DNA from 3 places in the Streptomyces tritici genome. Region 3 is predicted to be linked to each of the others. Evidence: riboswitches for the same ligand, from Rfam matches in the RefSeq annotation. Region 3 holds a riboswitch; each other region holds the start of a gene.
What was found. A riboswitch is a leader RNA that binds a small molecule or an ion and turns the genes downstream of it on or off. The one in region 3 is predicted to bind cobalamin.
Positions count from the first base shown of each region.

Region 1: linked by a shared signal. The riboswitch ahead of ACNJ93_RS06285 (cobalamin biosynthesis protein) and the one ahead of cobN (cobaltochelatase subunit CobN) in region 3 are both predicted to bind cobalamin.
Region 2: linked by a shared signal. The riboswitch ahead of ACNJ93_RS01740 (energy-coupling factor ABC transporter permease) and the one ahead of cobN (cobaltochelatase subunit CobN) in region 3 are both predicted to bind cobalamin.

Region 1 covers NZ_CP183183.1:1,348,499-1,350,748, reverse strand. The annotation lists gene ACNJ93_RS06290 (cobyric acid synthase) at 1-304, opposite strand, end outside; gene ACNJ93_RS06285 (cobalamin biosynthesis protein) at 301-1,263, opposite strand; cobalamin riboswitch at 1,295-1,417, opposite strand; gene ACNJ93_RS06280 (hypothetical protein) at 1,554-1,775, opposite strand; gene ACNJ93_RS06275 (inorganic phosphate transporter) at 1,788-2,250, opposite strand, start outside.
Region 2 covers NZ_CP183183.1:362,482-364,731, forward strand. The annotation lists gene dhaL (dihydroxyacetone kinase subunit DhaL) at 1-175, shown strand, start outside; gene ACNJ93_RS01735 (PTS-dependent dihydroxyacetone kinase phosphotransferase subunit DhaM) at 172-600, shown strand; cobalamin riboswitch at 695-918, shown strand; gene ACNJ93_RS01740 (energy-coupling factor ABC transporter permease) at 947-1,651, shown strand; gene ACNJ93_RS01745 (energy-coupling factor ABC transporter substrate-binding protein) at 1,651-2,196, shown strand; gene cbiQ (cobalt ECF transporter T component CbiQ) at 2,203-2,250, shown strand, end outside.
Region 3 covers NZ_CP183183.1:3,636,350-3,638,599, reverse strand. The annotation lists gene ACNJ93_RS16885 (cobalamin biosynthesis protein CobG) at 1-627, opposite strand, end outside; cobalamin riboswitch at 703-841, shown strand; gene cobN (cobaltochelatase subunit CobN) at 879-2,250, shown strand, end outside.

The DNA of each region.
Region 1 (2,250 bases), 2.3 Mb from region 3:
CGCTCAGCTCGCCGACCGGCTTCCCCATCAGCACGACCTGGCTGGACCGGTCGCTGCCGGGCTTCAGCAGCACCGGGTTCATCAGCGCGCTCGGCTCCACCCGGGCCGCCTGGGCCTGCATGGCCTGCGCCCGGCCGATCTCCGCGCCCTCGCGCGTGACGAAGGAGTTGAGGGACATGTTCTGTCCCTTGAACGGCGCCACCTTCAGGCCCTTGCGGACCAGCCAGCGGCAGATCCCGGCCGTGACGACGCTCTTGCCCGCGTCGGACGTGGTCCCGGCGACCAGCAGCCCCCCGCCCCTCATGCACCCCTCCGCTTCAGCGCGTTCACGATCATCCGGCCGCCCACGCAGACCCCCAGCGTCAGCGCCGTCACCCGGCGCGACAGGGCGACGGCGCGTGCGATGTCGGCGACCTCGACGGGCCGCCCCGTTCCGTTCAGCACCGGCCGGTGCTCGACCCGGCCGCCGTACGAGAGCGTGCCCCCGAGCCGTACGCCCAGCGCCCCCGCGAACGCGGCCTCCACCGGGCCCGCGTTGGGGCTCGGATGCTTCGCCGCGTCCGCCCGCCAGGCCCGTACCGCGCCGCGCGGGTCGCCGCCGGCCGCCACCGCCAGCGCCGCGGTCAGCCGGGCGCCGGGCCAGCCGGCCAGGTCGTCGAGCCGGGCCGAGGCCCAGCCGAAGCGGCGGTAGCGCGGCGACCTGTGGCCGACCATCGCGTCCAGGGTGTTCACCGCGCGGAAGCCCAGCAGCCCGGGCACCCCCGCCGCCGCTCCCCAGACCAGCGCGCCCACCACCGCGTCGGAGGTGTTCTCGGCGACCGACTCCACGACCGCGCGGGCCATCGCCGGACCGTCCAGGGACTGCGGGTCGCGTCCGCACAGATGCGGCAGCCGCTCCCGGGCGACCTCCAGGTCGCCGACGGCGAGCGCCCCGCCGATGGCGTTGGCCTCCCGGCCCAGGGTGGTGCCGCCGACGACGGCCCAGACGGACGCGGCGGTCAGGGCGACCCCGGCGGCGTTCCGGCCCCGGACGGCACGGGCCGCCAGCGCGCCCACGGCGGCCGCGCCGCCCGCGCAGACGGCGGTGTGCAGGGCGCCCCAGCCGCGGTGGTCGCGCCACAGCAGCCGTTCGACCGCCCCGGCGGCGCGCCCGAAGGCCGCGACGGGATGGCCCCGGCGGGGATCGCCCAGGGCGAGATCGGCCACCAGACCGGCGGTGGCGCCGTACGCGAAGACAGCGGTGGCTGTACTGCGGCCAGGCATGGCGCAAGGTCCTCACTCAGGGTCCGCGCCCTGGCTCGACGTGACCGGCGGCGAGAGTTCCTGGCTCCCGGGGTTCGCACCCCGGTCACAGTGGCGGGACCGCGCCGGATTCGCACCGGGCTTCCTCTTCGTTGCCGCCGTAATGGCCCCGTGAGTCCACCACGCCCCGCGAACGGCCGTCAACTCACCCTTGACCTGCGACGGGTCACTGTGCGAAGCACCACAAACACGACGGCCGGGCGGGCCGCACCCGAAGGTGCGGCCCGCCCGGCCGGAAGGTTCGGCGCCGCTTAGGCGACGATCAGATAGATGCCGTACGCGACGGCCGCCGCGCACAGCGCGAAGCAGGCGTACGCGCCGGTCCGGGCGAGGACGGCGGAGCCGCCCCGCGCCGCCGCCTGCTCCTGCTTGGAGAGGCCGACGATGCCGAGGGTGAACAGGGCCACGAGGGCGACGGTCGCCACGAGGCTGACTCCGAAGACGGAGCCGAGAGCTGCCCAGTCGATCTTCATGTGGTTCGTTCCTTACAGCGCGGCGGCCGAGGCCGGCGGAGCGGTCGGGTCCGTGGAGGCCGGCGCGGGGATGGTGGTCTTCAGGTCCTCGTCCGCGACGGCGGCGACGGAGCCGGCCGGCGGCGGGGTGACGGCGGCGATGGCCGTGGTGACGACACCCGCGGGCTCGGCGTCGCCGTCGACGTCGTTGACGTTGGTGTGGTCGACGACCTGGCGGCGGGAGATGATCCAGATCGCGAGGCAGGAGGCGATCAGGAAGGCCGTGACGGTGTAGACGCCCCAGTCGCCCTGCCGGGCGACGTACTCGGCGCCGGCGCCGACGAGACCCGCGGCCGGGAGGGTCAGACCCCACGCGACGAACATCCGGGTGGCGGTCGACCAGCGGACGACACCGCCCTTGCGGCCCAGGCCCGCGCCCATGACGGCGCCGGAGCAGGAGTGCGTGGTGGAGAGGGAGAAGCCCAGGTTGGAGGAG
Region 2 (2,250 bases), 3.3 Mb from region 3:
CCGCGACGCGGCCGCGGAGGGCGCGCTCGCGACCGTGCCTCTGCAGGCCCGCAAGGGCCGGGCCAGCTATCTCGGCGAGCGCAGCATCGGGCACGAGGACCCGGGGGCGGCCTCCTCCGCGCTGCTGATCGCCGCACTGGCCGAGACGGCCGAGAAGACTCGGGGGGCCGAGTGAGTGCGGCGGGGCCGGACGGGGAGCGCCCGTACGTCGGGCTCGTGCTCGTCTCGCACAGCGCCGCCGTCGCCTCCGCCGTCGCCGAACTCGCCCGCGGGCTGACCGGCGGCGGCTCGACCGCGCCGCTCGCCGCGGCCGGCGGCACCGCGGACGGCGGGCTCGGCACCAGTTCCGCGCTGATCGCCGAGGCGGCGCGGGCCGTCGACCGGGGCGCGGGCGTGGCGCTGCTGGTCGATCTGGGCAGCGCCGTACTGACGGTGAAGGCCCTGCTCGCGGAGGGCGACGAACTGCCGGAGGGCGCGCGGCTCGTGGACGCGCCCTTCCTGGAGGGCGCCGTCGCCGCCCTCGTCACGGCGAGCGCCGGCGGCGACCTGGACGCGGTGGCCGCGGCGGCCTCGGAGGCGTACGGATACCGCAAGGAGTGACCCCTCACCATGCGCGGCCGCCCGCGCCGGGCCCGGCGGCGGCACGGCGGCACCTTGTGTGGCACACGTCCCAAACGCCTCCGCAGCCACCCGGCCGTGTTGTGATGCACCTGGTCAACGCACTAGTGTCGCAGCGCCTTGGTGTACGGGAAACCGGTGTGGAACCGGTGCGGCCCTCGCCACTGTGATCGGGAGGTCCGGCTCCATCCCTCGCGGGAAGCCACTGGACCGCCGCGGGTGACCGCTGCGGTCTGGGAAGGCGGAGTCCGGGCGGCATGACCGTCAGCCAGGAGACCGGCCAAGGTGCGTTGTCCATCCACGAGGTGCTGGAGAGGGTCTCCCAACCATGCATATAGCCGAGGGGTATCTGCCCCCCTTGCACGCCGCCGCCTGGGGTGTCGCGTCCGCCCCGTTCGTCGTCCACGGCGTCCGCGCCCTGACCCGTGAGGTCAAGGCCCACCCCGAGTCCACGCTGCTGCTCGGCGCGTCGGGTGCGTTCACCTTCGTCCTGTCCGCGCTGAAGCTTCCGTCCGTGACGGGCAGTTGCTCGCACCCGACCGGCACGGGGCTGGGCGCGATCCTGTTCCGGCCGCCGATCATGGCGGTGCTCGGCACGATCACGCTGCTGTTCCAGGCCCTGCTGCTCGCCCACGGCGGGCTCACCACCCTCGGCGCGAACGTGTTCTCCATGGCGGTCGTCGGGCCCTGGGCCGGGTACGGGGTGTACCGGCTGCTGCGGCGGTTCGACGTGCCGCTGATGGTGAGCGTGTTCTTCGGCGCGTTCCTCGCCGACCTCACGACGTACTGCGTCGCCAGCGTCCAGCTGGCGCTGGCGTTCCCGGACCCGAGCAGCGGCATCGCCGGCGCGCTCGCGAAGTTCGGCTCGATCTTCGCCGTCACGCAGGTCCCGCTGGCGGTCAGCGAGGGGCTGCTCACGGTGCTCGTGATGCGGCTGCTCATCCAGTCCAGCAAGGGCGAGCTGACGCGCCTCGGCGTGCTGCTCCAGGGCGGCGCCAAGGCCGGTACGACGACGGAGGCGGGGGCCCGGTGATGAGCCGCAACGCGAAGATCAACAGTCTGCTGCTGCTCGTGGTCGCCGCACTGGCCGTGGTGCCGCTCGCGCTCGGTCTCGGCGACCACAAGGAGGAGCCGTTCACGGGCGCGGACGGGGAGGCCGAGGCGGCGATCACGGAACTCCGACCGGACTACGAGCCCTGGTTCACCCCGCTGTACGAGCCGCCGTCCGGCGAGATCGAGTCCGCGCTGTTCTCGCTCCAGGCGGCGTTGGGCGCGGGCGTGCTCGCGTACTACTTCGGGCTCCGCAAGGGCCGCCGACAGGGCGAGGCCCGCGCGCTGGCGGCCGCGGAGGCGACTGCCGAGGCGGGCGCGTCCGGGGAGACGGGCGCTCCTCCCGCAGGCGGTGACCCCGCGGGCACGGCCGCCAAGGCGGGCGCGGCCGCGGGGGCGTCGGCCGAGGTGACGGTGCCGTCCGAGGACGCGGGCGCGTCCGGGGAGGCGGGCGCTCCTCCCGCGGCCGGCGGCCCCGCGGCCGCCGAAACGGGCGCTCGCAAGGCCGAGCCCTCCACCGGGGGCTGACGCCCCGTGCTGCCCATTGACGCGGCGGCGCACAGCAGTCGCTGGCGCCGCCGT
Region 3 (2,250 bases):
CAGGAACGCGTCCGCGGCGGCGAGGGCCGCGCGCGGCGCGTCGGCGGCGGCGACGCGGTACGCCGCACCGCCGACGTACAGCAGGGCGCCGCCCCCGGGCTCTGCGATCAAGGTCACATCGCCGCCGAGGCCCGCCACGTCGCCGCGGCCGTCGTCCAGGACGAACAGGAAACGGCCCGAAAGGGACGTCGTCCACTCCTGTGCGCACAGCAGCGCGTCCAGCTCCCGCGCCCACAACTGCACGTCGGCGTGGCCGAGTCCGTCCAGGCCGGCGGCCGGGGAGGCGACGATGTTGCGGATCCGTTCGTGCGCCGCCGACGGCAGCAGGCCGGCCCCCGCCAGCAGCTCCGCCAGCTCCGCCCCGCAGCCCTCGCCGAGGCCCCGCAGCTCCGCGTTGCCGCGCGAGGTGACGGACACCTGCCCGTCGCCGAGCCGGAGCGCCGCGTCGGCCAGGACCTCCGCCTGACGCTCCGTCAACACACCTGCGGGCAGGCGCAGTCGGGCGAGACGCCCGTCGTCGGCGGGGTGCAGGCGCAGCGCCCCCGGGCAGGCGTCGCCTCGGTCCCGTACGAGCGGTTCGCCCGGCTCGGGCGAGGTGGGTGGGGTGGGCGGCATGGCGGCGAGCATACCCACGGGAAACCGGCCTTCCACGAGGTGTGATCCGGTCGACTCCCCGGCCCCGCCCGGCCCGGCGCGGCCAGGATCTACTATGCAGACGGCATGGGGTCGAAGGACCCCGGGGAGGAAGCCCGGTGAGATTCCGGCGCGGTCCCGCCACTGTGAGCCGGCCCCGGCGACGGGGACGGTGAGTCAGGAACTCCTTGCCGTCCACACGACCACCCGGGGCGCGGACAACCCCGAGGAAGGCCTGCGCTCGCATGCGAATTCTGTTGCTGTCGCACTCCGACACCGACCTGCTCAGCGCCCGCGCGGCCGGCGGTCCGGTCGCGTACCGGTACGCCAACCCCTCCCGGCTCCCCCTGGACGACCTGCCCGGTCTGCTCGACGGCGCCGACCTGGTCGTCGTCCGGCTCCTCGGCGGCATCCGCGCCTGGCAGGAGGGCCTCGACGTTCTCCTCGCCGCGCAGAAGCCGGTCGTCGTGCTCACCGGCGAACAGGCCCCCGACGCCCAGCTCATGGCCACCTCCACCGTGCCGATCGGCGTGGCCACCGAGGCGCACGCCTACCTGGCGCACGGCGGCCCGGCCAACCTGGAGCAGCTGGCCCGCTTCCTGTCCGACACCGTGCTGCTCACCGGCCACGGCTTCGAGGCCCCGGCCGCCGCCCCCACCTGGGGCCCGCTGGAGCGCACCCCGCGCCACGAGACCGGCCCCACCATCGCCGTGCTCTACTACCGCGCCCACCACATGAGCGGGAACACCGCCTTCGTCGACGCCCTGTGCGCGGCGATCGAGGACGCCGGCGCGCAGGCCCTGCCGCTGTACGTGGCGTCCCTGCGCGCCCCCGAGCCGGAGCTGCTCGACCGGCTGAGGACCGCGGACGCGATCGTGACCACCGTCCTCGCCGCCGGCGGCACCAAGCCCGCCGAGGCGCAGGCCGGCGGCGACGAGGAGTCCTGGGACGCGGGCGCGCTGGCCGCGCTCGACGTGCCCGTGCTGCAGGCGCTGTGCCTGACCGGCTCGCGCGCCGCCTGGGAGGAGAACGACGAGGGCCTGTCGCCGCTGGACGCGGCCAGCCAGGTCGCCGTCCCCGAGTTCGACGGCCGCCTGATCACCGTCCCGTTCTCCTTCAAGGAGATCGACGAGGACGGCCTGCCCGCGTACGTCGCCGACGCCGAGCGCGCCGCCCGCGTCGCCGGCATCGCCGTTCGCCACGCCCGCCTGCGGCACATCCCGAACGCCGAGAAGAAGCTGGCGCTCGTCCTGTCCGCGTACCCGACCAAGCACTCCCGCATCGGCAACGCGGTCGGCCTGGACACCCCCGCCTCCGCGGTGGCGCTGCTCGACCGCCTGATCGCCGAGGGCTACGACTTCGGCCCCAGGGCCGAGATCCCCGGCCTGGTCTCCGGCGACGGCGACGAGCTGATCTACGCGCTGATCGAGGCCGGCGGCCACGACCAGGACTGGCTCACCGAGGAACAGCTCGCGCGGAACCCGGTCCGCATCCCGGCCGCCGACTACAAGCGCTGGTACGCGCAGCTGCCCGAGGAGCTGCGCGCCGAGGTCGAGGAGCACTGGGGCCCGCCGCCCGGCGAGATGTTCCTCGACCGCTCGCGCAACCCCGAGGGCG